Regions from separate parts of the Oceanobacillus sp. FSL W8-0428 genome, predicted to be linked through region 1. Evidence: a T-box and tRNA genes for the amino acid it is inferred to sense, from the RefSeq annotation. Region 1 holds a T-box; the other holds one or more tRNA genes.

Evidence for each region. The T-box of region 1 lies ahead of leuS (leucine--tRNA ligase). A T-box ahead of a tRNA ligase gene usually reads a tRNA of that ligase, here a tRNA-Leu.
Region 2: it has a tRNA-Leu gene. The T-box ahead of leuS (leucine--tRNA ligase) is inferred to sense a tRNA for this amino acid. The anticodon was not compared.

The regions. Positions count from the first base shown of each region.
Region 1 covers NZ_JBBORB010000001.1:4,722,383-4,737,615, reverse strand. The annotation lists gene MKY30_RS22790 (hypothetical protein) at 1-187, shown strand, start outside; gene MKY30_RS22785 (class I SAM-dependent methyltransferase) at 209-775, opposite strand; T-box leader at 1,138-1,359, shown strand; gene leuS (leucine--tRNA ligase) at 1,470-3,884, shown strand; gene MKY30_RS22775 (hypothetical protein) at 3,988-4,746, opposite strand; gene MKY30_RS22770 (rhodanese-like domain-containing protein) at 4,868-5,176, shown strand; rRNA gene MKY30_RS22765 (16S ribosomal RNA) at 5,693-7,255, shown strand; rRNA gene MKY30_RS22760 (23S ribosomal RNA) at 7,510-10,430, shown strand; rRNA gene rrf (5S ribosomal RNA) at 10,569-10,684, shown strand; gene MKY30_RS22750 (dicarboxylate/amino acid:cation symporter) at 11,160-12,329, opposite strand; gene MKY30_RS22745 (hypothetical protein) at 12,552-12,746, opposite strand; gene MKY30_RS22740 (BaiN/RdsA family NAD(P)/FAD-dependent oxidoreductase) at 12,863-14,131, opposite strand; gene MKY30_RS22735 (putative polysaccharide biosynthesis protein) at 14,352-15,233, shown strand, end outside.
Region 2 covers NZ_JBBORB010000001.1:3,155,338-3,170,570, reverse strand. The annotation lists gene MKY30_RS15090 (GNAT family N-acetyltransferase) at 1-108, shown strand, start outside; gene MKY30_RS15085 (hypothetical protein) at 186-533, shown strand; gene MKY30_RS15080 (hypothetical protein) at 580-1,089, opposite strand; gene MKY30_RS15075 (serine hydrolase domain-containing protein) at 1,146-2,060, opposite strand; gene MKY30_RS15070 (GNAT family N-acetyltransferase) at 2,089-3,012, opposite strand; gene MKY30_RS15065 (AAA family ATPase) at 3,088-3,606, opposite strand; gene MKY30_RS15060 (SDR family oxidoreductase) at 3,965-4,621, opposite strand; gene MKY30_RS15055 (ISL3 family transposase) at 4,805-6,010, opposite strand; tRNA gene MKY30_RS15050 (tRNA-Leu) at 6,267-6,350, opposite strand; tRNA gene MKY30_RS15045 (tRNA-Cys) at 6,358-6,431, opposite strand; tRNA gene MKY30_RS15040 (tRNA-Gly) at 6,440-6,514, opposite strand; tRNA gene MKY30_RS15035 (tRNA-Gln) at 6,520-6,594, opposite strand; tRNA gene MKY30_RS15030 (tRNA-His) at 6,631-6,703, opposite strand; tRNA gene MKY30_RS15025 (tRNA-Trp) at 6,709-6,782, opposite strand; tRNA gene MKY30_RS15020 (tRNA-Tyr) at 6,798-6,882, opposite strand; tRNA gene MKY30_RS15015 (tRNA-Phe) at 6,899-6,971, opposite strand; tRNA gene MKY30_RS15010 (tRNA-Asp) at 6,995-7,071, opposite strand; tRNA gene MKY30_RS15005 (tRNA-Met) at 7,076-7,152, opposite strand; tRNA gene MKY30_RS15000 (tRNA-Val) at 7,175-7,250, opposite strand; tRNA gene MKY30_RS14995 (tRNA-Glu) at 7,256-7,330, opposite strand; tRNA gene MKY30_RS14990 (tRNA-Ser) at 7,346-7,437, opposite strand; tRNA gene MKY30_RS14985 (tRNA-Asn) at 7,441-7,515, opposite strand; rRNA gene rrf (5S ribosomal RNA) at 7,583-7,698, opposite strand; rRNA gene MKY30_RS14975 (23S ribosomal RNA) at 7,829-10,745, opposite strand; rRNA gene MKY30_RS14970 (16S ribosomal RNA) at 11,000-12,562, opposite strand; gene MKY30_RS14965 (nucleotidyltransferase-like protein) at 13,570-14,451, opposite strand; gene MKY30_RS14960 (DUF2614 family zinc ribbon-containing protein) at 14,698-15,069, shown strand.

The DNA.
Region 1 (15,233 bases):
CGTATTCGGGTACTTGTATTCAGTTCCACTGATGATTGTATCGGCTTATATTTGGATTCCCTATCCGAAGAAATATAAAACACTGCGGAGCCGCGTTCTCATGATTGCACTTATTATATTTATTATCATGACAACCGGACATTTCTTAAATTTATTCTTCCGATTATTATTTTTAGGGATTGCTTAATAATCAAAAGAAACGCCTGATTCAGGAGCGTTTCTTTTTTTCGATAGCGATTAAAAATGGAGCCTGATTTTGTTGATTAATAAATTTGTATTGGAGTACTTGATACTCTTTTTGATTTAATTGCGAAGTGTAAGAAAGAACAGCTTCTTTTTCTTCCAATCCGCCGGCGTGTCCGTAATATATAACTAAGATAATCAGACCTTTTGTTTTTAGCTTTTCCAATATAGCTTCTATAGCTGCAAGAGTAGAATGGGGCTTTGTAATAATAGATTTATCACTTTTTGGTAAATAACCAAGGTTGAAAATAGCTCCGCCGAAAATGTTTTCTTTAATATATTCAGGAATCTTTTCATGGCTGTCTTGAATTAAAGATACATTATGACAGTTATTTTCTTGAAGCTTTTCTTGCGTTTTTTGAATAGCCTGCTCTTGAATATCGAATCCATAAACTTTGCCTGCAGATCCAACTGTCTGACTTAAAAACAATGTATCATGACCGTTTCCACAAGTGGCATCAATTGCTATATCTCCTTCTTTAAGACTTTCTCTTAATAGGGTATGTGCGTAGGTTAAAATATTTAATAGCATGTAGCTGTCTCCTTATGTACTTTTCTGACTCAAGTGTTCAAAATATCATCATTTATCACAGTGTAGTTGACTATATGACCTCTGCTCCCAAAATGGAAAGAAAGCAAAAATTTTAAGCGGAAACCAAGCATTCAGTAACGCTCCAACTTGGTTCGGTCTTAAATGATGAAGTTTTCTTTTTATTATAACAAAGTAAAGCAGGTTCATGCTTATTAGTTATATAAGGAAAAATAAATAAGTTTATCCAAATTTCTTCAATATACTGTTTCCAAATACATAAAATTGTGTATACTAAAGGTAAGATAAATTTTTATCAACTTGACATGGTATGTTTATTTCATTATAATTCCAATATCATAAAATTAAAGACAGTGAAAAAGGATCAGTAATAGGTTGTATCAGTTCCAGAGAAGCAGTGGGTGGTGAAAACTGCTACTGGTAAACATATGAACTCACCTTTTTAGTTTGCAGTAATGAAAATAAAGTAGTTACTGTCGTTTCATCAACGTTACTGATGTCAAGCGAGCGCTGATGCGCTAATTTGGGTGGTACCGCGGGAATAATCACAGCTTCTCGTCCCTTCATAGGGATGAGTGGCTTTTTTTATACCTAATTTTAGGGGTGTTAGGTTATAGATACCAGTGTCGTGTGTGATTGAACGATGCAACAGTCATGAAAGAAAGGAAGGATTACAATGAGCTTTCAACATTTGGAAATCGAGAAAAAATGGCAAAAATATTGGGATGAAAATAAAACATTCAAAACAAATACATTTTCCAATAAAGAAAAATTTTATGCACTTGATATGTTTCCTTATCCGTCCGGTCAAGGGTTACACGTTGGACACCCGGAAGGATATACAGCTACAGATATTTTAGCCAGAATGAAAAGAATGCAGGGTTATGAAGTCATGCACCCGATGGGCTGGGATGCATTCGGGCTTCCGGCTGAACAATATGCAATTGATACTGGAAACAGTCCTAAGGAGTTTACAGAAGCGAATATTCAAACCTTTAAGAGACAGATTAAAGAGTTAGGTTTTTCCTATGATTGGGATAGAGAAGTTAATACAACAGATCCTGATTATTACAAATGGACACAATGGATTTTCAAAAAGCTTTATGAAAATGATCTTGCTTATATGGATGAAGTGGCTGTAAACTGGTGTCCGGCTCTTGGAACCGTCCTTGCAAATGAAGAAGTAATTGACGGTAAAAGTGAACGAGGAGGGCATCCGGTAGTCCGTAAACCGATGAAACAGTGGATGCTTAAAATAACTGCGTATGCAGATCGCCTGCTTTCTGATTTGGAAGATCTGGATTGGCCGGAAAGCCTGAAAGAAATGCAACGTAACTGGATCGGGCGTTCAGAAGGTGCTGAGGTAACATTTTCTATTGAAGGGCATGATGAAACCTTTACTGTATTTACGACACGTCCAGATACATTATTCGGAGCAACATATGCAGTAATGGCTCCTGAACATCCATTTATTAAAAAGATTACAACGGCTGACCAAAAAGAAGCTGTGGAAAATTATTTGCATGAAGTACAAACAAAATCTGATTTAGAGCGTACAGACCTTGCTAAAGATAAAACAGGTGTATTTACTGGTGCCTATGCTGTAAATCCTGTTAACGGTGAGAAAATGCCGATATGGGTAGCAGATTATGTATTGATGAGTTATGGCAGTGGAGCAATTATGGCTGTACCTGCACATGATGAGCGTGATTATGAATTTGCCAAAGTTTTTGAACTTCCAATTAAAGAGGTTGTTGCTGGTGGAAATATAGAAGAAGAAGCTTATACCGGAGATGGCTCTCACGTAAATTCAGAGTTCTTGGATGGTCTGAGTAAAGACGAAGCTATTTCAAAAATGATTGATTGGCTGGAGAAAAATGAAAAAGGTACAAAGAAAATTACGTATCGTTTGCGTGATTGGCTTTTCGCTAGACAGCGTTATTGGGGTGAACCTATTCCAATTATTCATTGGGAAGATGGCAGTATGACAGCAGTGCCGGATGAGGAACTTCCTCTGGAACTTCCTGAAATGACAGAGATTAAACCATCAGGAACTGGCGAATCTCCACTTGCTACGAATGAAGAATGGGTGAATGTAGTAGATTCCGAAACGGGGATGAAGGGCAGAAGAGAAACAAATACAATGCCGCAATGGGCGGGCAGCTGCTGGTACTTCCTTCGTTATGTTGATCCGCATAATAAAGAACAGCTTGCTGATCCCAAAGCATTGGAAGAATGGCTTCCGATTGATATTTATATCGGTGGTGCAGAACATGCTGTACTTCACCTTCTATATGCACGTTTTTGGCATAAATTCCTTTATGATATCGGCGTTGTCTCTACAAAAGAACCTTTCCAGAAATTGTTTAACCAAGGGATGATTCTTGGAGAAGGTAATGAGAAGATGAGTAAATCAAAGGGGAATGTAGTTAATCCGGATGATATAATTACTTCTCATGGTGCAGATACATTAAGGTTGTATGAAATGTTCATGGGACCATTAGATGCATCTGTTGCCTGGTCAACAAATGGTTTAGACGGCTCCCGCCGTTTCCTGGACCGTGTCTGGAGACTGTATATTAATGACGATAACTCGTTAACAGATAAAATTACAGATGATGCCGCAACAGAGCTGGATAAGGTTTATCATGAAACGGTGAAGAAGGTAACAGAAGACTTTGAGAACCTTCACTTTAATACAGGAATTTCTCAAATGATGGTATTTGTTAATGAATGCTATAAAGCAGATTCGATTCCCAAAAATTATGCAGAAGGGTTTGTGAAGCTTCTTTCTCCGGTTGCACCACATATGTGTGAAGAGATTTGGCAAAAGCTTGGCAACGAAGAATCTATTAGTTATGCCGGCTGGCCTGCTTATGATGAATCGAAGCTTGTTGAAGATGAGGTTGAGGTAGTTCTGCAGGTAATGGGGAAAGTTCGTGCAAAACTAAGCGTTCCAGTAGGTACTGCAAAAGATGATCTTGAAAAAATGGCATTAAGTGAAGACAGCGTTCAAAAGTGGTTGGAAGGAAAAACAATCCGGAAAGTAATTGTTGTTCCAGATAAACTTGTTAATGTTGTAGCTAATTAATACCTTTATTAAATAAATGTATATTATAAGAAACCGGACTATAATCAACGTTCTACCGTGAGAACATGATTAGTCCGGTTTTTTAACGGAAAAAATGAATTTTTTAGCTGGCAGAGTCATCTATATGAGGGAGGTCCGTTTGTAAAGCAGTTTTTAGCAATATCCACTTGTCCTTATCGTAAACCCAAATTGATTCAACAGTTCCAATTCGGTCTGCATGATAAGCCCCGCTGATTTGCTGATAACTTTTTAAGCCTGCCTCATTTTTATCTTCTAAATCAATTACTTCAAAAAATGCAACCGGATCAATCATCAGCGTTGTCGGTTCCAAAAGCTGACCCTGATCATTGTATAATTTCAAACGAATATATTCTTCTTTCTGCCCGGAGACATCTAAAATGATAGGGGGTTCTTTTGGCAGTAACTGAACGGATACTTTAAAATCATTCATAAATTCTCCTTTCACCGGTTGTTCTACAGGAAGAGGAAGCTCAATAAAATTATCTTTTTCCCATTGATTCAGTTGAGAAGTATACAGTCCACCGCTTCCACCAGTTGGACTCTGATAAAGAATATCTGTTACGCCATTATGTGTTAAATCGGCAAATTGTAATTCCGGATCATAACCTCCGCCATAGTTAATCCGCCATGTTTTATCAGAAGAATGGCTTGAAATATCGACCCAAATATCTTGATAATAAACACCGTCTTCAGCAAATAATTTCCCTTTTAACTCTAACAGTTCTACTTCTCCATCACCTGTAACATCCTCTTCGTAAGTATGGATAAGTATTCCGTCATTTGGAGTCGCTTCTGCCGGAGCAAAAAATAGAGTTAAAAACAATAAACTGATATAAACCATTATGTCACCTTCTATTTCTAAAGAGATTAAGTTTTGCTTTAGTTTAATCAAACGAGTTGAATCCTATTCACTATCCATTTAATATGATAAAGAAGAATGTAATAAAAGGAGATGAGAGAAAATGGAAGATATTAAAGAGCTTTCCCCGGAGGAAGTAGAAGCTATAAAAGAGAATGATAATATTCAGCTTATTGATGTTAGAGAAGATGAAGAAGTAGCACAAGGAATCATTGAAAATGCACTTCACATTCCTTTAGGTGATATAACAGATGTCTATGCAGACTTAGATAAGGAAAAAGAATATATTATGATTTGCCGTTCTGGACGAAGAAGCTATAATGCAGCTGCTTTTTTACAAGAACAGGGATTCAAGGTGAGGAATATGAGCGGCGGAATGTTAAATTGGCAAGGAGAAGTTATTATTAAATAATAACTAAGCTCATCATAAACGTTGGCCTATATATAATTAGCCAAAGAAAATGTTCCGCAGGGAAGTGAAAAACCTGCGGAATAAATTTGAATGCAGGAAGACATTCTTTATTAAAGTAAAGAGAGTTATTGTAGCTCTGCATTCTGTTTACAGAAGGTACTTACAAAATGTGAGTATATTATATGTATTTTTATAGAGGAAGAAGTATAAAAAAGGACAGGAAATGCAGTTTGTTTTAACGAGAAGAAAGTTACCGGGCATGTGTTGACTTAATTTGTCGATAATGCTATAATAAAAATCCAATGTTCAGTTGATACTTTTTAAAAGATTTCAATAAAAAGTTGTTGACGAGATATTGGATATATGATATATTTATTTGGTCGCTTTTTTAAAGCGACAAAGAAATTGCTCTTTGAAAACTGAACAAAACAACCAGTACGAAAGAAGAAAAACACCTCGTTTTTCTTGAATATTTAAGTCAGAAGTTGACTTCTGAAAGCTAAAGAAACAAACACTTTTATGGAGAGTTTGATCTTGGCTCAGGACGAACGCTGGCGGCGTGCCTAATACATGCAAGTCGAGCGCGGGAAGCGGACAGAACTCTTCGGAGGGACGTTCGTGGAACGAGCGGCGGACGGGTGAGTAACACGTAGGCAACCTGCCTGTAAGACTGGGATAACTCGCGGAAACGCGAGCTAATACCGGATAATACTTATCATCTCCTGATGGTAAGTTGAAAGGCGGCTTTTGCTGTCACTTACAGATGGGCCTGCGGCGCATTAGCTAGTTGGTGAGGTAATGGCTCACCAAGGCGACGATGCGTAGCCGACCTGAGAGGGTGATCGGCCACACTGGGACTGAGACACGGCCCAGACTCCTACGGGAGGCAGCAGTAGGGAATCTTCCGCAATGGACGAAAGTCTGACGGAGCAACGCCGCGTGAGTGATGAAGGTTTTCGGATCGTAAAACTCTGTTGTCGGGGAAGAACAAGTATGATAGTAACTGATCGTACCTTGACGGTACCCGACCAGAAAGCCACGGCTAACTACGTGCCAGCAGCCGCGGTAATACGTAGGTGGCAAGCGTTGTCCGGAATTATTGGGCGTAAAGCGCTCGCAGGCGGTTCTTTAAGTCTGATGTGAAATCTTGCGGCTCAACCGTAAACGTGCATTGGAAACTGGAGGACTTGAGTGCAGAAGAGGAGAGTGGAATTCCACGTGTAGCGGTGAAATGCGTAGAGATGTGGAGGAACACCAGTGGCGAAGGCGACTCTCTGGTCTGTAACTGACGCTGAGGAGCGAAAGCGTGGGGAGCGAACAGGATTAGATACCCTGGTAGTCCACGCCGTAAACGATGAGTGCTAGGTGTTAGGGGGTTTCCGCCCCTTAGTGCTGAAGTTAACGCATTAAGCACTCCGCCTGGGGAGTACGGCCGCAAGGCTGAAACTCAAAAGAATTGACGGGGACCCGCACAAGCGGTGGAGCATGTGGTTTAATTCGAAGCAACGCGAAGAACCTTACCAGGTCTTGACATCCTTTGACCGCTCTGGAGACAGAGTTTTCCCTTCGGGGACAAAGTGACAGGTGGTGCATGGTTGTCGTCAGCTCGTGTCGTGAGATGTTGGGTTAAGTCCCGCAACGAGCGCAACCCTTGATCTTAGTTGCCAGCATTTAGTTGGGCACTCTAAGGTGACTGCCGGTGACAAACCGGAGGAAGGTGGGGATGACGTCAAATCATCATGCCCCTTATGACCTGGGCTACACACGTGCTACAATGGACGGAACAAAGGGAAGCAAGCCCGCGAGGTCAAGCAAATCCCATAAAACCGTTCTCAGTTCGGATTGTAGGCTGCAACTCGCCTACATGAAGCCGGAATCGCTAGTAATCGCGGATCAGCATGCCGCGGTGAATACGTTCCCGGGTCTTGTACACACCGCCCGTCACACCACGAGAGTTCGTAACACCCGAAGTCGGTGAGGTAACCTTTTTGGAGCCAGCCGCCGAAGGTGGGACGAATGATTGGGGTGAAGTCGTAACAAGGTAGCCGTATCGGAAGGTGCGGCTGGATCACCTCCTTTCTAAGGATATATAACGGAATTTTGTACTTGGTTGTTTGGTTCAGTTTTGAGAGAGCAATCTCTCAAGGAACTTCTGTTAAAACCGTCACGTCCATGTGACAACACAGAAGTCACCACATCCGTGTGGAAGCTTGTACCTTGAAAACTAAATAAGAGTAACAACGACATCAAACTTTAGAAATAAGGCAAAAAAAGCTATTGATATAGCAACACAACTGATTACGAAGTAATCAGCAAACTTATTCCAAAACTTTAGTTAAGTGAATAAGGGCGCACGGTGGATGCCTTGGCACTAGGAGCCGATGAAGGACGGGACTAACACCGATATGCCTCGGGGAGTTGTAAGTAAACTTTGATCCGGGGATTTCCGAATGGGGGAACCCACTGTTCGTAATGGGACAGGACATCTATCTGAATACATAGGGTAGATGAGGCAGACCCGGGGAACTGAAACATCTCAGTACCTGGAGGAAGAGAAAGAAAAATCGATTTCCTGAGTAGCGGCGAGCGAAACGGAAAGAGCCCAAACCAAGAAGCTTGCTTCTTGGGGTTGTAGGACACTCCATTGGAGTTACAAAGAAATTCTTTAAACGAATCGACTTGGAAAGGTCAGCCGAAGAAGGTAACAGCCCTGTAGTTGAAAAGGAATTTCCTCCGGAGTGTATCCTGAGTACGGCGGAACACGTGGAATTCCGTCGGAATCCGGGAGGACCATCTCCCAAGGCTAAATACTACCTAGTGACCGATAGTGAACCAGTACCGTGAGGGAAAGGTGAAAAGCACCCCGGAAGGGGAGTGAAATAGAACCTGAAACCGTGTGCCTACAAGTAGTCGGAGCCCGTTAATGGGTGACGGCGTACCTTTTGTAGAATGGACCGGCGAGTTACGATTGTATGCAAGGTTAAGTGGAAGACACGGAGCCGTAGCGAAAGCGAGTCTGAATAGGGCGAATGAGTATGCGGTCGTAGACCCGAAACCGTGTGATCTACCCATGTCCAGGGTGAAGGTCAGGTAACACTGACTGGAGGCCCGAACCCACGTATGTTGAAAAATGCGGGGATGAGGTGTGGGTAGCGGTGAAATTCCAATCGAACACGGAGATAGCTGGTTCTCTCCGAAATAGCTTTAGGGCTAGCCTCAAGATCGTGAGTACTGGAGGTAGAGCACTGATTGGACTAGGGGCCCCTACCGGGTTACCGAATTCAGTCAAACTCCGAATGCCAGTTACTTCAACTTGGGAGTCAGACTATGGGTGATAAGGTTCATAGTCGAAAGGGAAACAGCCCAGACCGCCAGCTAAGGTCCCAAAGTATACGTTAAGTGGAAAAGGATGTGGCGTTGCACAGACAACCAGGATGTTGGCTTAGAAGCAGCCATCATTGAAAGAGTGCGTAATAGCTCACTGGTCGAGTGACGCTGCGCCGAAAATGTACCGGGGCTAAACGTATCACCGAAGCTGCGGATTGTTCTTACGAACAATGGTAGGAGAGCGTTCAAAGTGCAGAGAAGTCAGACCGTGAGGACTGGTGGAGCGCTTTGAAGTGAGAATGCCGGTATGAGTAGCGAAAAAAGAGTGAGAATCTCTTTCACCGAATGCCTAAGGTTTCCTGAGGAAGGCTCGTCCTCTCAGGGTTAGTCGGGACCTAAGCCGAGGCCGACAGGCGTAGGCGATGGACAACAGGTTGATATTCCTGTACCACCTCATGATTGTTTGAACAATGGGGGGACGCAGGAGGATAAGGAGTGCGCACTGATGGATGTGCGTCCAAGCATGCGAGGAAGTCAGATAGGCAAATCCGTCTGACAAATTTCTGAGCTGTGACGGGGAGGGAAATATAGTACCGAAGTTCCTGATTTCACACTGCCAAGAAAAGCCTCTAGTTAGATCATAGGTGCCCGTACCGCAAACCGACACAGGTAGGCGAGGAGAGAATCCTAAGGTGAGCGGGAGAACTCTCGTTAAGGAACTCGGCAAAATGACCCCGTAACTTCGGGAGAAGGGGTGCTCACTTGTGAGTGAGCCGCAGTGAATAGGCCCAAGCGACTGTTTAGCAAAAACACAGGTCTCTGCGAAGCCGAAAGGCGAAGTATAGGGGCTGACACCTGCCCGGTGCTGGAAGGTTAAGGGGAAGAGTTAGCTCTTCGGAGCGAAGCTTTGAACCGAAGCCCCAGTAAACGGCGGCCGTAACTATAACGGTCCTAAGGTAGCGAAATTCCTTGTCGGGTAAGTTCCGACCCGCACGAAAGGTGCAACGACTTGGGCACTGTCTCAACGAGAGACCCGGTGAAATTATACTATGCGTGAAGATGCGCATTACCCGCGACAGGACGGAAAGACCCCGTGGAGCTTTACTGTAGCCTGATATGGAATGTTTGTGCAGTTTGTACAGGATAGGTGGGAGCCTTTGAAGCGTGAGCGCCAGCTTACGTGGAGGCACCCGTGGGATACCACCCTAACTGTATGACCATTCTAACCCAGGACCGTAATCCGGTTCGGAGACAGTGTCAGGCGGGCAGTTTGACTGGGGCGGTCGCCTCCTAAAAGGTAACGGAGGCGCCCAAAGGTTCCCTCAGAATGGTTGGAAATCATTCGTAGAGTGTAAAGGCAGAAGGGAGCTTGACTGCGAGACCTACAAGTCGAGCAGGGACGAAAGTCGGGCTTAGTGATCCGGTGGTTCCGCATGGAAGGGCCATCGCTCAACGGATAAAAGCTACCCCGGGGATAACAGGCTTATCTCCCCCAAGAGTTCACATCGACGGGGAGGTTTGGCACCTCGATGTCGGCTCATCGCATCCTGGGGCTGTAGTCGGTCCCAAGGGTTGGGCTGTTCGCCCATTAAAGCGGTACGCGAGCTGGGTTCAGAACGTCGTGAGACAGTTCGGTCCCTATCCGTCGTGGGCGTTGGAAGTTTGAGAGGAGCTGTCCTTAGTACGAGAGGACCGGGATGGACACACCGCTGGTGTACCAGTTGTTCCGCCAGGAGCATAGCTGGGTAGCTACGTGTGGAAAGGATAAGTGCTGAAAGCATCTAAGCATGAAGCCCCCCTCAAGATGAAACTTCCCATCACTTCAAGTGAGTAAAATCCCTCAGAGACGATGAGGTTGATAGGTCCGAGGTGGAAGCGTGGCGACACGTGCAGCTGACGGATACTAATCGATTGAGGACTTATCTAAGTTTTTTGATGTCACGTTACTCTTATTTAGTTTTCAGGGTGCAAATTTAAAAAAAGTGTTGCATTTTTATTCTGAAGTGCATATAATATAACTTGTCCTTGTTTTTAAGGAAACATCTTCAAGTTACATATTGTATTGTCTGGTGGCGATAGCGAAGAGGTCACACCTGTTCCCATGCCGAACACAGAAGTTAAGTTCTTCAGCGCCAATGGTAGTTGGGGGCTTCCCCCTGCGAGAGTAGGACGTTGCCAGGCACAATGAAAAAGAGTTAAGCATACTAATGCTTAACTCTTTTTTCGTTTAGAAACTTATGAAACATGGATTCTATGCGGAATGTAGAGGCGTTCTCCATTCGTCAACAGATAAAAATGCATTCTATTCCTTTCAGGGAAGGAGATTATATAATTAAATAACGCTGAAATGAAAACTTTAGGAGTTATTAACTTTGAAAAAGAGCCTTGAACATAGAGGAATGTTAGCAATATTAATTGATGAGAACTATAGGAAACTGAGAATTAGCCAAGTATTAATGAAAATATTTATTGAATCGGCTCAAAATAACATATTGATTGAAAAAGTAGATTAATGTATAGATTTGTTTAAAAATTTTTGTATCATATCTTTTCTAGAATCTTATATGTTTCGACTACTTTTAATATTAATAAAAAATCCCTTTTTGATAAATGAAAAGAACATTTTATCAAAAAGGGATTTATTTGTCCTTGCTTATTATTTAGAGATGCTCCAACGGTTGTTAATGGAATCGGTCATACTTGCAATTGCGCCGTCTCCAGTAACATTACAAGCGGTACCTAAACTATCTTGGGCGAGATATAGTGCAATCATTAATGATACCATAGTTGGGTCAAAGCCTAACATGGATTCAAGCAGACCAATAGACGCCATAACGGCTCCGCCTGGAACTCCGGGAGCTGCAATCATAGTAACTCCTAATACCAGTAAGAAAGGAAAAACAGTTCCAAATGTAATCGATTCCCCTTGTAAAAACAAAACAGCAGTTGCACAGCTTAACAGAGTAATCGTACTTCCAGATAAATGTATATTAGCAAGTAAAGGGATCGTAAAATCAGCAATATTATCTTTTATTTTTAATTTCTTTGCTTGCTCTAATGAAACTGGAATTGTAGCAGCAGAGGACTGTGTTCCAAGTGCTGTAAAATAAGCAGGCAACATGGTTTTTAACATAGCCAAAGGATTCTGTTTACTCAATGCTCCAGCAACAGAGTACTGAAGAGTCAAGTATAAAATATGTAATAGAATAATCATTACAAATACAACAGCAAATACTTTTATAATTGAAGCAACTTGACCGGCATGGGTCATATTGGCAAAAATCCCAAAAATATGGATCGGTAGTAAAGGGATAATTGTTTTACTGATAACTAATTCCACGATGGAACGAAAATCATTAAAAACATTTAATAATGCATTGTTTTTTAATGCCGCCATTCCAATTCCTAAAACAAATGCAAGAATGAGTGCTGTAATGACTTCAAAAGGAGGATGTAATTCAAAATCTAAAAAACCCTTCAGCAGTGCGTTATTAGGATCATTAAACATCGTTAATGACTGGCCGCTTAAAATAGCTGGATAAAGATTACTTGCTGCTATAAATGCAACAATACCGGCAAGAATAGTTGATACATAAGCCAACAGAGCAGTAACGGATAATAATTTTCCAGCACCTTTTCCCATGTTTCCAATGCCAGGAGCAATAAAACCAATGATGATAAGCGGGATGATGAGGCTTAAAAATCCGCCGAATATATCATTGAAGGTGGCGAATAATCGAATAAGCCAATCGTTTGCAATTAATCCGATAACAATACCAAAAGCAATGGCAATAATAATTCGTAACAATAAACCAAAGCGTTGCATAAAAACTCTCCAATCTGGTTTGCTTATAAAATTTGACGTCCCATAGTATAACTCAATTTTAAAATGTTAGCTAGGCATATATTACATTCATATAAGTATAATATTGACAGAGAAAATAATTTTGTACGCTTCTAATAGCTTTGGAATTGACATACCTGATAAATTCTTCCTGTCTCACTATAAAAAAAGAAGTATCACTAAGGATACTTCTCCGTCTGAGAATTAACTCATTCCAAATGGTCCTAACGTTTCAGGATCTTCTTTCTTCGAACCTGATTTTTGTTTAGAGCTGAAAAAAGGTGCTGCCTGCTGCAATGCCTGACCTACATTTTGCTGCTGATTGGTCATAGAATAAAATGTAGCTGCGCCGATACCAACAGAGGCAACCAATGGAAGCCAAATTGAGTTTTTTTCCATACTAATCCTTCCCTTCAACAAGTGTGAAAAAGACAGTCATTAGCCGCTGGCCAATAAGCAGAAGGCCAGTTCAGACAAGCTTATTATTTCCGCAGAAAGATAAATTATGAAAGTAATTAATTAACATCTGCTTTTGTGTCGAGAGCTGCATTCATCCCGGCAATTCTGCCGGTAACGAGGGCAGAGGTAATATTATATCCTCCAGTATAGCCATGTATATCTAAAATTTCTCCGCAGAAATATAGTCCATCCATCATTTTTGATTTCATTGTGTTTGGAACAATTTCTTTAATAGAAATACCGCCGCCAGTAACAAAGGCCTTTTCCAAAGGAAGACTGCCATGTACTTGGAAGGAAAAGTTCTTAATATTTTTCACAAATTCAAGCGTAGTGTTTTTAGAAATGTTGGCGCATTTTTGCTCTGCTCCAATGTTATGCTTTTCCATTAAATAATCAAGAAGACGCTCAGGAACCAGTCCTTTGACTGCATTTTTAAAAGCTTTTTTTGGATTTTCTGATAGGATATCCTTTATTTGCTTAGATAAATCATTTTCTGTTATTTCTGGTAAAATATCAAGATGCATTTCTACCGCATTTCTGCCACGCATAAGCTCTTTGACAACAAATTGGGAACAGCGTAATACGGCTGGCCCGGAAATACCAAAGTGGGTGAAAATCATATCCATTTGATGTGTTATGATTGGTTTTCCACGTTTATTTAAGACACTTAAACCAATATTTCTTAAGGATAGCCCCTGGAGCTTCTTTTGCTTAATAAATGCTTCATTTGAGGTGAGCGCCACTTCTGTAGGGTATAGTGTGGTTACAGTATGCCCGGCAGTCTTCGCCCATGGATAGGCATCTCCTGTAGAACCAGTATGAGGCACGGCTTTTCCACCGGCAGCAATAACAATAGCTGCAGATTTAACAGGGGCTTCTTCTTCAAGATGTACAGTATGTATATCCTCACCGTATTCTATAGCTGCTACTTTTGTATTCATTTTCACCGTAACACCCTGCTCTTTCAATTGATGGATAAGTGCATTCACAACATCCATTGCTTTATTTGATTCCGGAAACATTCTGCCATGATCTTCTTCCTTTAAAGCAATTCCGAGACCTTCAAAGTAATCAATAATATCATAATTATTAAATATGGAAAAAGCACTGTACAAAAATTTGCCATTACCAGGAATATGTTTTATCACTTCCTCCTGTGGTAAACGGTTAGTTACATTACAACGTCCGCCTCCGGAGATGGCTAATTTCTTACCAAGCTTTTTACCTTTGTCAATAAGCAGTGTTTTTGCACCATGTTCAGCTGCTGAAATTGCAGCCATTAATCCGGAGGGCCCTCCGCCTATAACAACAACATCATAATTCAAAGTTTTCCCATTCCTTTCTTTTCCATGCGTATCGTAGCATTTTCTAAAAAAATGTACAATATATATAATTTATACGTAATAATAAAGAGCTTTTATTGGATTTGTCGATTTTTAGCAATTTAAATCAAAGAAAGCAGACAAAAAGTATGCTAAAATTAATAGGAAGTGCTAAAATAAAGCAATCTATTTTATTAATCTAATTGTAGGTGAAAAAGTTACAATGTCAAATATGCTACGAGGAACAATGCTGTTATCCGGTGCATCGTTCCTGTCCAGGTTTTTAGGAATGATTTTTGTTATACCGTTTTTTGCGATTGTGGGTACTACAGGTAATGCGCTATTTGGATATGCGTATACACCTTACAGTATTTTTATCAGTTTATCCACTGTTGGAATCCCTGCAGCTGTATCGAAATTTGTGTCTAAATATAATGCTTTAGGCGATTATCAAATTGGAATGCGAATGTTTCGGGCCGGCAGCGCACTAATGCTTGTTACTGGTGTTATTGCATTCCTTATTTTGTTTTTATCAGCAGATTGGATAGGGGCACACCAGATTAAAGGAGAAAATGGATCAATTACCTCAGATGATGTTGCTTTTGTTATTCGGATGGTCAGTTTTGCATTAATTGTAATTCCAGCAATGAGTATAGTCCGAGGTTTTTTTCAAGGGAATCAATCGATGGGACCGACTGCTATCTCGCAGACGATAGAACAAATTGTGCGAATCATAGCTATTTTGGCCGGCTCCTATATTATTGTAAATTATTTTAATGGGTCGATTACATTAGCAGTCGGCTTTGCTGCATTCGCTGCATTGATTGGTGCACTTGCATCATGTTTAGTTCTATTTTGGTATTGGAAAAAGAGAAAGCCGTTTATCGATAAACAAATTGCCAAACAGGAAATAACACATGATTTTCGTACAGTAGATTTATTTAAGGAGTTATTCCGTTATGCAGGCCCATTTGTCATAGTCGGATTAGCTATTCCTTTATACCAGTTCGTTGACCAGTTTACATTTCAGCCTGCAATGGTCGCCAGTGGCCGGGCTGCTTTATGGGAAACGGAGATAGCTGTTATTAACAACTTGGGACATAAA
Region 2 (15,233 bases), 1.6 Mb from region 1:
CAGCCTGATAATATTTCTTCCCAAAATGTGGCGAGAAAAATTGGAATGGAATTAGATAAAGAAATTGTGCTGGGCGGAAGAAATGTAAATCTATATTCTACTAAATGACTAGGCAATGCTTCTTCAGATGTCTGATACTCCAGTTAAATTAAGAAGCAAATAATATTATTTAAACAGGTGAAAGAATGAATAGCACCAGAAACTTTTTACTTATATTTGGATACTTCATGCTTTTCCTTATTGCTTCAACAATTTGGACAGAAGCTTTTTCACGTCCGTTACGTCCATCATCCAGGAACGATTCGCTTCCTATTGGTATTTTACATAAAATAGGATTGAGAACATCATATGCACTTTTAATAAGTACAATCTGTTTTATCCTGTCTACTATATTAACTGAGAAAAAAATGAACAATCTCCTCATGCTAATATCGATTACAGGTACGTTCCTATCCACATTAGGTATTGTCGGAGCACTTCTTTGTCGGAGCTTTTTAGCAAATAAAAATATAGAGCCGGCTCCTTTTGCTTAAGAAACTGGCTCTTATTATAAAATCTCTTTTTATAAGCAAGTCAATTTCACTTATCTTCATAAATCTCAACATCCAGAAAATCCTCCATCATCTTATTTAACTCCTCTGCACTCAGATCAGAATCATCAGATAGATGCAATCTAATGTCTAATTTAGAGTCATCATTAAATTCAACATCTATATTATTAAGATTATGCTCCTCTAAGTAATCGGAAATCATACCCTCAATATCTATTTTTAATCTTTCAGCTCTATGCTCTTCATCTGAAGTCTGTTTAATTTCCAGTTCATACTTACCCAACAGGTTACGCTTATCTAATCTTTGTGTAATATCTTCCTGAAATTGATGATAATCCTCTGTATCATCAATCTCAAAATATAACGAGTTATCGCCGGCCATATAAGCATATATTAGATACTTTTCATAGGCATACTCCATAATTTCCGACACTATCTCAGATTCATTTTTTTCCTCTGTAAAGAATTTCCCGGCTACAAAGATTGCTAATAAAATAGTAAAAATGCCAATAGATAAAAATATTGTTTTCTTATTCATGTCTTTTCCCCTCTAAATCCATTCAATCTATTTATGCAGTAGCTGTATTTTAGTTTCTACGATTTAATACAAGCGTTAGCTAATAGATACTTCTTAAAATACTCTATCGGCCTAGATGAATCATCAGTAATATCACTTGTGAATACAGCTGTTAATTTATAGCTTGGAACAACAAAGATATACTGTCCATTTTTTCCAAGAGCAAAAAAAGTTTCAGGTCTAGGAAACTCTTGATCATCCCCTGTTAAAACCCACCAGTGATAACCATATGAAAATGTATTATCTATTTTAACACTGGCTGCAGTAGACTCCTTAACCCAATCACTTGGCACAATCTGTTTGGATTTCCATTGACCATTGTTCATATAGAGCATCCCTATTTTTAATAAATCCTCCGTTTTCATATTCAATCCAAATCCGCCAATAGCAATTCCTTGCGAGTCACGGTTCCATTTATATTGTGTTATACCCAGTGGCATAAATAAATGCTTTTGCGCAAAGGATACAGTATCTAAACCAGTTGCTTTTTGTAAAATAGCACTAATTAATTGAGAAGAACCGCAGCTATAAATCATCTCTTCCCCCGGCTTATATTCAACTGGTTGGCTCAGAACAAATTTAACCCAATTTTTACTCGGTATCATCGCTGTATTGCCTGGCCAATACAGCCCTGAGGTCATTATTAATAAATGTTTAATCGTAATTTCATCTCCAGCTGAATCCTTCCTGCTGTCTGGAAAGTATGCAGTAATTGGCGTATGCACATGTGGTATATAGCCTTTGTCAATTGCAATACCGACAAGGATTGATAAGATACTTTTGGTAACAGAATATATCTTATGCTGTCTTTCCTTCATTTTATTATTTCGATAATATTCAAAAACAGTCTTACCATCATGCTGGATGAGACAGCTGTCAATTTTATCTTTTGTTACTTCTCTTTCAAACTTCTTCATAAGATTTTCATTCATATTGACGTCCCCCGAAATCTTGCATTCATTATAGATCTATCCAATATCGTTTCTCTTCTTTTATAGTTTCAAAGCCAAGAGACCTGTAAAGCTTTAATGCAGATTCATTCTCCGTTTCAACAAGAAGCTGTACTTTACTCAGATTGCAGCTTTTTAAATAGTGGAGCCCCTCTGATATCAGGTAACTGGCAAGTCCATACTTTCTCCAGTACGGCTTTACGAAAACATTCTCGATAGTTCCTATATCCTCCTGTTTTTCTTTCCAAGCCATGATACTCCCAATTATCTCACCGTTATAAAAAGCCGTAATCGCTTTCCAAAATGGATTACTTTTATACGCAGGTAATTTTTCTAAATTGGTAGGCTCATCCGGCCAAATTCCCTGCTCTGCCTGCAAATATGCTAATTCTTCCACTCTTGTTCCCATATCCCAATGCTTTACGGAAATGTCTGGTATTTTTAAAGCTGATTGCGGAATCAGGTTGTTCAATTTACAGCGCATCCAATACAGACTTTTAAAATGGTCAAAGCCTCTGGATTCCAAATAAGCATTTTCTTTTGCTTCTGATGCAAAATTTCCGACACAAAATTTCACAGGAAACTGAGCTGGAAGCTTCTTTTTCAATAATTTTGCTCCTTCGAGAACTTTTTTATAAAGAAGATTCCTCAATTCATTATCATCTTCCCAATTAGAGTGCAATTTTATATTAAAGAATAATAAATGACTTGCATTGGCTGAATGGTCTGTCGAGACAATATTAATCGCTTCTAACTGCCCTTTAGCAATCATTAAATCCTTATAAAAAACACAATATACATTCTTCCAATTACTTTCTGGACCAGGCTGCCAATAAATAATGTCCGAATGGTGTTCAATCAAATTTTTATATAATTGTATTGCAGCTGGTTTATCCTCAGATTGATAGTTTCTAATTATGTATTTGCTTTGCATAACACATTCCCCCGCTTACTTATTAGTTCTACAATATATTTTTACAAACCAAGTAATTACTTACTGGAGATTATATCAGCTGTTTTTAAAATAATTTATAATTTCAATGTCACTTTTAACATAAATTAATTTATGTTCATAAGGTCTTAACATATTCAAGATTTCTGGCTTAGTATGATATTCAAAAGCAGTATTATATTTATATAAATCTTTTAGAATCTTTAATGTTGGCTTATAATTTGCTGTTTCTAAGCCCAATTTCTGCCTAATAAACCTTTTGATGATTCTAAATTTCCTTATTGATAGCTTAGTATCTATAAACAGAATAACATCAGCATTTTGAAAACTCGAAGCAATCCATTTATGATGGACTCCTTCAATAATCCAACTGTCAGAATTAACGATATTCTTCAGATATTCATCTCTTTCTTCCGGAGTCCTTTTAATATCTCCTGTATCAAATCTTTTCCAAACAACATTATCCAATTCATAATAAAAAACTTGCAGTTGAGCGGAAAGCTTCCTGGCCAAAGTCGTTTTTCCACTTCCAATTGATCCTATAATATGTATTTTCCCGGGAAACTTTTGATTCATTTATCCACCTCAAACTATTCAGCAGCTTTACTATGTAAATAACTAATCTTTTTTTACGGCTGCTGAATAATTCTATTTATATAGCAACCTTGTAATCACATACTACCATACTATTTTATACTTTAATTGTAAATTTCTGAAATTACAACAATTTGGGGATGAAAAAGTACAGTTTCAAATAAAGAGAAGGATTACTTAAACTCATCAATGACTGAAAAGCTCTATTCATTTTGCAAGGATGCCTCCTGTCTGAAGTTTATACGCTCATAAAAAACTGTCTGTATTCTACATAAATATCTTATTTAAGGCCATTTTCTCCCATAAAAAATCGGGCATGCGTCTGCCCGATTTTTAATAATTATACCGACTGTATTGCTTCTTCAACAGGTGTTTGTCCACCTACTGCCCGGAATCTTTTACCAATGGTTATGTCATTTTTCAAGCTGGCATAAATTACTTTAGCGATATCCTCTCGTGGTACTTCTCCCCGTTCCACGCTGGCTCCAAGATTTACCCGATTCGTACCAGGATTATTCGTTAACATACCTGGATGGATGATGGTGTAGTCTAAATCAGTGTTTAATAGCCACTCGTCTGCATAATGTTTCGCTACGACATAGGGTGCAAATGACTCAGGCGCAGCTTGAATAGCTTCACGGCTGGTATCAAACGAACTAATCATGATAAAGCGCTTGACGTTCGCTTTTTCCGCGGCCTGAATGGTTTTTACAGCAGCGTCTAAGTCAATCATCAGGGTTTTATCCTTTCCTGTTTTAGGGCCGGATCCAGCTGTGAATACTACCGCATCAACACCTTCTGTCGCGTTGGCAATCGCGTCTATTTCATCCTCTAAGTTTACAATGGCTGTTTCAGCTCCTAATTCCTTGAAATAAGCCGCTTGTTCTTCCTTACGGATAAGCGCACGTGCCTGATCTCCATTTTCCTGAATCAACTTGACCAGGTGCTTCCCTATTTGTCCATTTGCTCCTACTACTAAGATATTCAATACCCTCATCCTTTCATTTTGAGTTATTCTTTTTATTGTAAAGGTTCCAAGGAGAGATGTTAAATAATTGGTTTGAGTAGAATAAAGCTCTGATATCTGTATGGCTTATATCCAGTTAAGACTTGTGTTGCAAATGTGTTGTAAGTTGGTTCTATGTCAAATGTGGTGGTGGAATATCATTCCTCCACCTCTTTATTTATAAGCTTGCTTTAAGACAAGCTTTACCTCTTGTTGCCATAGAATTTTCTTTCTCATTCGATCAAACTGTTTAATCCCATAAGATAATCTTTTTAATACTTTAATCGTATTATTAACGCCTTCTATGTAGCCATTATTAAAGGGATACATAAAAGAATGCAGAATTTCTTGTTGCCATCTTTTAAATGTACGTGCGACACGATGAAATCCCTCTAACGCGGATGCATTCAACTTCTCCAGGCACGCTTCTAATCCAGCAGTTGCGTTGTGCGCATCACTTTCCTTAAACCACGTATCCAATTCATGCTTTAAACCATAAGCTTCCTTTAAGCGGGGATCTATCCTTAATAATTGCTCGACTTTCTTCTTCTGATCATCTGAACAGGTTGTCCATGATTTCCACAGAAGTTTTTTGGAACGTTTCATTCGAATTCGATCTTTCTTGGGCAGCTCCTTTTGAACTTCACGGCGGACCTCATCTAGAGCCCAATAGGCCTGACGCATAAAGTGAAAACGGTCAGCGATAATCAGAGGATTTCCCAGTGCTTTTCGAATTGCTTGTTTAAACGCTTGAGATAAATCCATTACTACCATTTCTACTTTACCTGTATCACAGGACTTTAAGTACGCTTCAATGGTTTCCACTTTTCGATTTGGCAAGATATCGATAATTCTTCGGTTCTCCACATCGACCACATTCAATTGAAACCTCTCTCCATCCGCGTCACCTTTAAACTCATCGATCGCAATGACTCGCGGCAACACTTTGCTGGTAGTTAACTCCTTCTGATCAAACCACCGTAAGACACGATTCACTGTTACTCCGGTTACTAGCGCCGCTGTACGAAAGGAACTCACCGCTGCATGCATCATCGCTGTCGTTTGCACACTCGCCATACAACGTTGATACCGATGAATCATTTGTAGACGCTCATAAAATGTGTGATGACACGACGTGCAAATATAACGTCGTTTTCGCAGGGAAAGATGAACTTCCTTGGTTGTAAACGCTGGTCCTTGAATGCTTTGCCAACGATAGCCATGTATCCGCTTGGTTCTTTTACGGCAAAAAGGACATTTCTGCATACGCTGTTTCGTGAATAATTCTGCAATAAAATAACTTTCTTCTTCTCTGATATCCCACACATCTACATGCGTATCTTTAATTCCTAACAACTCTGTGATAAAATGATGATGCACTCTTTTCCTCTCCCATTCCTTTTGTCTCGACAACTCAAGGTTACCAGAGAGAGGAAATAGAGTGTATTTTTTTGTCTCCGTTCCATCTGGCGATGGAACGGAGGGCACCACCACATTCAGTATAGAGCCTGTAAGTTTAAAAACCTATGTTTTTATATGTTACTCCTATAAAATAAAAAATGCTTATGAACGTTGTTATATCAACATTCATAAGCATATTGATGATTTCTAAAATCATCCTAAATCGACCTGCTAATACCGGTGGTCGGGGTCGAACCGACACGTCCCAGAGGACACGGGATTTTGAGTCCCGCGCGTCTGCCAATTCCGCCACACCGGCACGTTTTTGGAGGCGGTAACCGGATTTGAACCGGTGATAAAGGTTTTGCAGACCTCTGCCTTACCACTTGGCTATACCGCCATTTCTTCTGGAGCGGAAGACGGGATTCGAACCCGCGACCCCCACCTTGGCAAGGTGATGTTCTACCACTGAACTACTTCCGCGAAAATGGCTGGGCCACTAGGATTCGAACCTAGGGTACACGGGATCAAAACCCGATGCCTTACCGCTTGGCTATGGCCCAATGATTAAATATTAATTTATGTATTAAATAAAAAAGGGCGACCGGTGGGGATCGAACCCACGTGTGCCGGAGCCACAATCCGGTGCGTTAACCACTTCGCCACGACCGCCATATTGGCAGGGGTAGTAGGAATTGAACCCACATCAAAGGTTTTGGAGACCTTCGTTTTACCATTAAACTATACCCCTATGAAATTTTATAAATGGTGGAGGGGGGCAGATTCGAACTGCCGAACCCTGAGGGAGCGGATTTACAGTCCGCCGCGTTTAGCCACTTCGCTACCCCTCCACGAAGATTAAAAAGGTGGCTCGGGACGGAATCGAACCGCCGACACAAGGATTTTCAGTCCTCTGCTCTACCGACTGAGCTACCAAGCCATATACTGTTTTAAATCTTTTAATGGCGGTCCGGACGGGACTCGAACCCGCGACCTCCTGCGTGACAGGCAGGCATTCTAACCAACTGAACTACCGGACCATTTTGGTTGCGGGGGCAGGATTTGAACCTGCGACCTTTGGGTTATGAGCCCAACGAGCTGCCAGACTGCTCCACCCCGCGATATGAATTTATAAGTCTTACATGGTGGAGGATGCAGGGCTCGAACCTGCGACCCCCTGCTTGTAAGGCAGGTGCTCTCCCAGCTGAGCTAATCCTCCATTATTGGTGACCCGTACGGGATTCGAACCCGTGTTACCGCCGTGAAAGGGCGGTGTCTTAACCGCTTGACCAACGGGCCATGTAAAAGTTTTAATGGCGGAGAGCGAGGGATTCGAACCCTCGAAGCCGCGGTAGCGGCTTACACGATTTCCAATCGTGCTCCTTCGGCCTCTCGGACAGCTCTCCATATGGCTCCACAGGTAGGATTCGAACCTACGACCGATCGGTTAACAGCCGATTGCTCTACCACTGAGCTACTGTGGAATAATCCATAATATTAAATAAAGAAGTAATTCGCTTGTCCTTAAGGACTTAATAAGAGAATACTCTTGCCTGGCGACGTCCTACTCTTGCAGGGGGAAGCCCCCAACTACCATTGGCGCTGAAGAACTTAACTTCTGTGTTCGGCATGGGAACAGGTGTGACCTCTTCGCTATCGTTACCAGACAAGGATTTTAAAAATCAGTAACAATCAATATTATAATCGTTTTTGAGAAAAAATCAAGTACTAATTTTAAAAAATATGTATAATTTTGCACCCTGAAAACTAAATAAGAGTAACGTGACATCAAAAAACTTAGATAAGTCCTCAATCGATTAGTATCCGTCAGCTGCACGTGTCGCCACGCTTCCACCTCGGACCTATCAACCTCATCGTCTCTGAGGGATTTTACTCACTTGAAGTGATGGGAAGTTTCATCTTGAGGGGGGCTTCATGCTTAGATGCTTTCAGCACTTATCCTTTCCACACGTAGCTACCCAGCTATGCTCCTGGCGGAACAACTGGTACACCAGCGGTGTGTCCATCCCGGTCCTCTCGTACTAAGGACAGCTCCTCTCAAACTTCCAACGCCCACGACGGATAGGGACCGAACTGTCTCACGACGTTCTGAACCCAGCTCGCGTACCGCTTTAATGGGCGAACAGCCCAACCCTTGGGACCGACTACAGCCCCAGGATGCGATGAGCCGACATCGAGGTGCCAAACCTCCCCGTCGATGTGAACTCTTGGGGGAGATAAGCCTGTTATCCCCGGGGTAGCTTTTATCCGTTGAGCGATGGCCCTTCCATGCGGAACCACCGGATCACTAAGCCCGACTTTCGTCCCTGCTCGACTTGTAGGTCTCGCAGTCAAGCTCCCTTCTGCCTTTACACTCTACGAATGATTTCCAACCATTCTGAGGGAACCTTTGGGCGCCTCCGTTACCTTTTAGGAGGCGACCGCCCCAGTCAAACTGCCCGCCTGACACTGTCTCCGAACCGGATTACGGTCCTGGGTTAGAATGGTCATACAGTTAGGGTGGTATCCCACGGGTGCCTCCACGTAAGCTGGCGCTCACGCTTCAAAGGCTCCCACCTATCCTGTACAAACTGCACAAACATTCCATATCAGGCTACAGTAAAGCTCCACGGGGTCTTTCCGTCCTGTCGCGGGTAATGCGCATCTTCACGCATAGTATAATTTCACCGGGTCTCTCGTTGAGACAGTGCCCAAGTCGTTGCACCTTTCGTGCGGGTCGGAACTTACCCGACAAGGAATTTCGCTACCTTAGGACCGTTATAGTTACGGCCGCCGTTTACTGGGGCTTCGGTTCAAAGCTTCGCTTACGCTAACTCTTCCCCTTAACCTTCCAGCACCGGGCAGGTGTCAGCCCCTATACTTCGCCTTTCGGCTTCGCAGAGACCTGTGTTTTTGCTAAACAGTCGCTTGGGCCTATTCACTGCGGCTCACTCACAAGTGAGCACCCCTTCTCCCGAAGTTACGGGGTCATTTTGCCGAGTTCCTTAACGAGAGTTCTCCCGCTCACCTTAGGATTCTCTCCTCGCCTACCTGTGTCGGTTTGCGGTACGGGCACCTATGATCTAACTAGAGGCTTTTCTTGGCAGTGTGAAATCAGGAACTTCGGTACTATATTTCCCTCCCCGTCACAGCTCAGAAATTTGTCAGACGGATTTGCCTATCTGACTTCCTCGCATGCTTGGACGCACATCCATCAGTGCGCACTCCTTATCCTCCTGCGTCCCCCCATTGTTCAAACAATCATGAGGTGGTACAGGAATATCAACCTGTTGTCCATCGCCTACGCCTGTCGGCCTCGGCTTAGGTCCCGACTAACCCTGAGAGGACGAGCCTTCCTCAGGAAACCTTAGGCATTCGGTGAAAGAGATTCTCACTCTTTTTTCGCTACTCATACCGGCATTCTCACTTCAAAGCGCTCCACCAGTCCTCACGGTCTGACTTCTCTGCACTTTGAACGCTCTCCTACCATTGTTCGTAAGAACAATCCGCAGCTTCGGTGATACGTTTAGCCCCGGTACATTTTCGGCGCAGCGTCACTCGACCAGTGAGCTATTACGCACTCTTTCAATGATGGCTGCTTCTAAGCCAACATCCTGGTTGTCTGTGCAACGCCACATCCTTTTCCACTTAACGTATACTTTGGGACCTTAGCTGGCGGTCTGGGCTGTTTCCCTTTCGACTATGAACCTTATCACCCATAGTCTGACTCCCAAGTTGAAGTAACTGGCATTCGGAGTTTGACTGAATTCGGTAACCCGGTAGGGGCCCCTAGTCCAATCAGTGCTCTACCTCCAGTACTCACGATCTTGAGGCTAGCCCTAAAGCTATTTCGGAGAGAACCAGCTATCTCCGTGTTCGATTGGAATTTCACCGCTACCCACACCTCATCCCCGCATTTTTCAACATACGTGGGTTCGGGCCTCCAGTCAGTGTTACCTGACCTTCACCCTGGACATGGGTAGATCACACGGTTTCGGGTCTACGACCGCATACTCATTCGCCCTATTCAGACTCGCTTTCGCTACGGCTCCGTGTCTTCCACTTAACCTTGCATACAATCGTAACTCGCCGGTCCATTCTACAAAAGGTACGCCGTCACCCATTAACGGGCTCCGACTACTTGTAGGCACACGGTTTCAGGTTCTATTTCACTCCCCTTCCGGGGTGCTTTTCACCTTTCCCTCACGGTACTGGTTCACTATCGGTCACTAGGTAGTATTTAGCCTTGGGAGATGGTCCTCCCGGATTCCGACGGAATTCCACGTGTTCCGCCGTACTCAGGATACACTCCGGAGGAAATTCCTTTTCAACTACAGGGCTGTTACCTTCTTCGGCTGACCTTTCCAAGTCGATTCGTTTAAAGAATTTCTTTGTAACTCCAATGGAGTGTCCTACAACCCCAAGAAGCAAGCTTCTTGGTTTGGGCTCTTTCCGTTTCGCTCGCCGCTACTCAGGAAATCGATTTTTCTTTCTCTTCCTCCAGGTACTGAGATGTTTCAGTTCCCCGGGTCTGCCTCATCTACCCTATGTATTCAGATAGATGTCCTGTCCCATTACGAACAGTGGGTTCCCCCATTCGGAAATCCCCGGATCAAAGTTTACTTACAACTCCCCGAGGCATATCGGTGTTAGTCCCGTCCTTCATCGGCTCCTAGTGCCAAGGCATCCACCGTGCGCCCTTATTCACTTAACTAAAGTTTTGGAATAAGTTTGCTGATTACTTCGTAATCAGTTGTGTTGCTATATCAATAGCTTTTTTTGCCTTATTTCTAAAGTTTGATGTCGTTGTTACTCTTATTTAGTTTTCAAGGTACAAGCTTCCACACGGATGTGGTGACTTCTGTGTTGTCACATGGACGTGACGGTTTTAACAGAAGTTCCTTGAGAGATTGCTCTCTCAAAACTGAACCAAACAACCAAGTACAAAATTCCGTTATATATCCTTAGAAAGGAGGTGATCCAGCCGCACCTTCCGATACGGCTACCTTGTTACGACTTCACCCCAATCATTCGTCCCACCTTCGGCGGCTGGCTCCAAAAAGGTTACCTCACCGACTTCGGGTGTTACGAACTCTCGTGGTGTGACGGGCGGTGTGTACAAGACCCGGGAACGTATTCACCGCGGCATGCTGATCCGCGATTACTAGCGATTCCGGCTTCATGTAGGCGAGTTGCAGCCTACAATCCGAACTGAGAACGGTTTTATGGGATTTGCTTGACCTCGCGGGCTTGCTTCCCTTTGTTCCGTCCATTGTAGCACGTGTGTAGCCCAGGTCATAAGGGGCATGATGATTTGACGTCATCCCCACCTTCCTCCGGTTTGTCACCGGCAGTCACCTTAGAGTGCCCAACTAAATGCTGGCAACTAAGATCAAGGGTTGCGCTCGTTGCGGGACTTAACCCAACATCTCACGACACGAGCTGACGACAACCATGCACCACCTGTCACTTTGTCCCCGAAGGGAAAACTCTGTCTCCAGAGCGGTCAAAGGATGTCAAGACCTGGTAAGGTTCTTCGCGTTGCTTCGAATTAAACCACATGCTCCACCGCTTGTGCGGGTCCCCGTCAATTCTTTTGAGTTTCAGCCTTGCGGCCGTACTCCCCAGGCGGAGTGCTTAATGCGTTAACTTCAGCACTAAGGGGCGGAAACCCCCTAACACCTAGCACTCATCGTTTACGGCGTGGACTACCAGGGTATCTAATCCTGTTCGCTCCCCACGCTTTCGCTCCTCAGCGTCAGTTACAGACCAGAGAGTCGCCTTCGCCACTGGTGTTCCTCCACATCTCTACGCATTTCACCGCTACACGTGGAATTCCACTCTCCTCTTCTGCACTCAAGTCCTCCAGTTTCCAATGCACGTTTACGGTTGAGCCGCAAGATTTCACATCAGACTTAAAGAACCGCCTGCGAGCGCTTTACGCCCAATAATTCCGGACAACGCTTGCCACCTACGTATTACCGCGGCTGCTGGCACGTAGTTAGCCGTGGCTTTCTGGTCGGGTACCGTCAAGGTACGATCAGTTACTATCATACTTGTTCTTCCCCGACAACAGAGTTTTACGATCCGAAAACCTTCATCACTCACGCGGCGTTGCTCCGTCAGACTTTCGTCCATTGCGGAAGATTCCCTACTGCTGCCTCCCGTAGGAGTCTGGGCCGTGTCTCAGTCCCAGTGTGGCCGATCACCCTCTCAGGTCGGCTACGCATCGTCGCCTTGGTGAGCCATTACCTCACCAACTAGCTAATGCGCCGCAGGCCCATCTGTAAGTGACAGCAAAAGCCGCCTTTCAACTTACCATCAGGAGATGATAAGTATTATCCGGTATTAGCTCGCGTTTCCGCGAGTTATCCCAGTCTTACAGGCAGGTTGCCTACGTGTTACTCACCCGTCCGCCGCTCGTTCCACGAACGTCCCTCCGAAGAGTTCTGTCCGCTTCCCGCGCTCGACTTGCATGTATTAGGCACGCCGCCAGCGTTCGTCCTGAGCCAAGATCAAACTCTCCATAAAAGTGTTTGTTTCTTTAGCTTTCAGAAGTCAACTTCTGACTTAAATATTCAAGAAAAACGAGGTGTTTTTCTTCTTTCGTACTGGTTGTTTTGTTCAGTTTTCAAAGAGCAATTTCTTATTGCTTCGCTTCAATCAGCGACTTTATTAATATAACATAATTTCAAGTTTGTTGTCAACTTCTTTTTTTATATTTTATTAACTGAGCGCTTGCTCGAATCAGCAACGAGATTAACTTTACCATGCTAAAAATAGAAAGTCAACGATTATTTTAAAATTTATTAAAAGCAAATTTCGGATCCATCAGGGTTCGCCTTGAAACAGTACCTTAGGCAAAAGTAATATAACAATATAAAACATTGATATATCACCTTTTCTTAAGCTTATGTATTTCATATACAAATATAGAGTATCCCCTTCTAAAAGCATTAATCACATTTAATACGCATTTTGATTTTCTTTCTTTCACATGCGGTCATTCCCTTAAGACACATGCATAAAAAAGTTTATTTCTATTTTAAATATCCAATCTCATGTTAAAAAGTTTATACAAAGGCTTAAATGTCCCCCTTATTAATTCAAATAAAATAATATACGTCAGTTTTTTAATTAATTACAGATATATTTGAAGTTTCATTATGTACAGTAAAAAATACAGGTCCGATATAAATCAAAGTCCAATCCTTTTCACATATTATTATTGCAAAGTATTTGCTGCTATTCTAAAAATACATTTCTCTATACCTGTCATAAAACGAGACTTCATTTAATACAGTTCCAGTTATTCTCTCCTCCAAAAGGAGAAATAAAGTTCTCTACTGTATATATGATTTGCTAAATTTAGTTTTCTCTCTAAAATAATCTTCTATAAGTAATAATTGAAACCTGCTACAGCCATAATGATATAATCAAGAAACAGAAACCAAAAATTACTTATTCCACAACTTCATAAAAATTGCAGGATAAGTAATTAGTTTTCTCACCGAAAACTTCTGTTTCAGATACCATTATCATACTTCCTCTAGTTCTTTCACCTTGTACATTCTCTGAAATACATCCGGATTTTTAGTAGGAACCAGTTTCATATCAATAATATCCTTTTCTTCTAAATAAGATACAATTGCATGTAAATCTAAGGTATAGTGTTCTATCTCCGGTAAAGCTTTAATAGAAGCATATGAGCAATAATCATCTTCTTTGCTTAATAAATTTAGCAGATGTGCTGCGGCGGACTCTGCTTTATTCAACATAACAAAATCCATTGCAATCAGCATTAATTCAATTCTCTTTTCTAAATTTTCTGTGCTGTCCATCAATTTTTCATATAGTTTGTACACTTCTAAATCAATACTCTTTACCTGATTCCACACAGTTACTTCTGGATAATAGCCTTGATCAACAACAGATAACCTCGCTAAATAGTGCAGGGCATTTAAAATTTTACTATAAGAATCCATAACCTCCTTTGATTCATATAACGCTTTTCCTTCACTAAAGTTTTTCAACAGTTTTCCGAAATCAATTATCTTTCTGAGTGTACGTTTGTCCTCCGGGAACGATTGAAGTTCATCTTTTAATCCCTTTATAAACTCATTTCTGTCATAAACTTTTCTTCCATAGATAACCCATTCTGCTGCACGCCTGTAACCACTTGTGTCAATCCAATCCATCAGAATCGATCTCGTTACAATATGCATAGCTACCGTTTGTCCATTCACCTCATAATGTTTTACAAACCAATCCACTTCTTGATTTTCAACAATAATCAATAAAATACTATCAAATTCATCCGTAATTGGACGGTCAAATTGAGTTTTCTCCACAACAAGTATGCCTAATGTATTTGGATTACTTGCATGCTCTTGATAAATCATTCTTTGAAAATTCTCCATGATAACAGTTGCCTCCCTGTTTTCCCTCTAATTAAACATAATTCTATATATACTTTTAAAAACCCTTTTTTGAACTATAGGAAAGTATAAAATTTTACTGAAGGATAGTAATCGTAATACTGGCAGTTCCTCAGTACAAGTAACCAATCCGATGTCATTTTACGGCTTGGCTTGTGAAGTTTTCTTTAATATTCATTCTTCTAATATTCTATGATATACTAAATTTGTATCTTAAGGGGGATTTAAATGGCACAACAAATAACTTACTCAAGTAAAATAAATAAAATCCGTACCTTTGCCTTAATCCTTGTGTTCGCTGGTATCTTAATAATGTATGGTGGAATTATGGCTCGTCGTATTGAATGGTTAATGCTTATCCTTTTTGTGTTAGGTGTACTGATGATTGTACTTAGCTGTGTTGTATACATATGGATTGGCACCTTGTCCTTAAGAGCAGTTCCTGTTATATGTCCAAACTGTGAAAAGCCTACAAAAATGCTAGGCCGGGTAGATGCCTGCATGCATTGCAAAGAGCCGCTGACATTAGATAAGAATTTAGAAGGTAAGGAATTCGATGAACGGTATAATAATCGCAAATTCCGTGAAGAAAATAAATAATTAAAAAGCACCATGCCTTTGTGAAAATAAATTCTCACTTAAGTATGGTGCTTTTTTGATGATAATTTGAAAGCTTGTATTAACTTGTTCTTTCGTAAGCCTGAACTATTTTATGCTATACTTATATGCAATATATTTAAATTTTAGTTCGCGGAAGAGCTGCC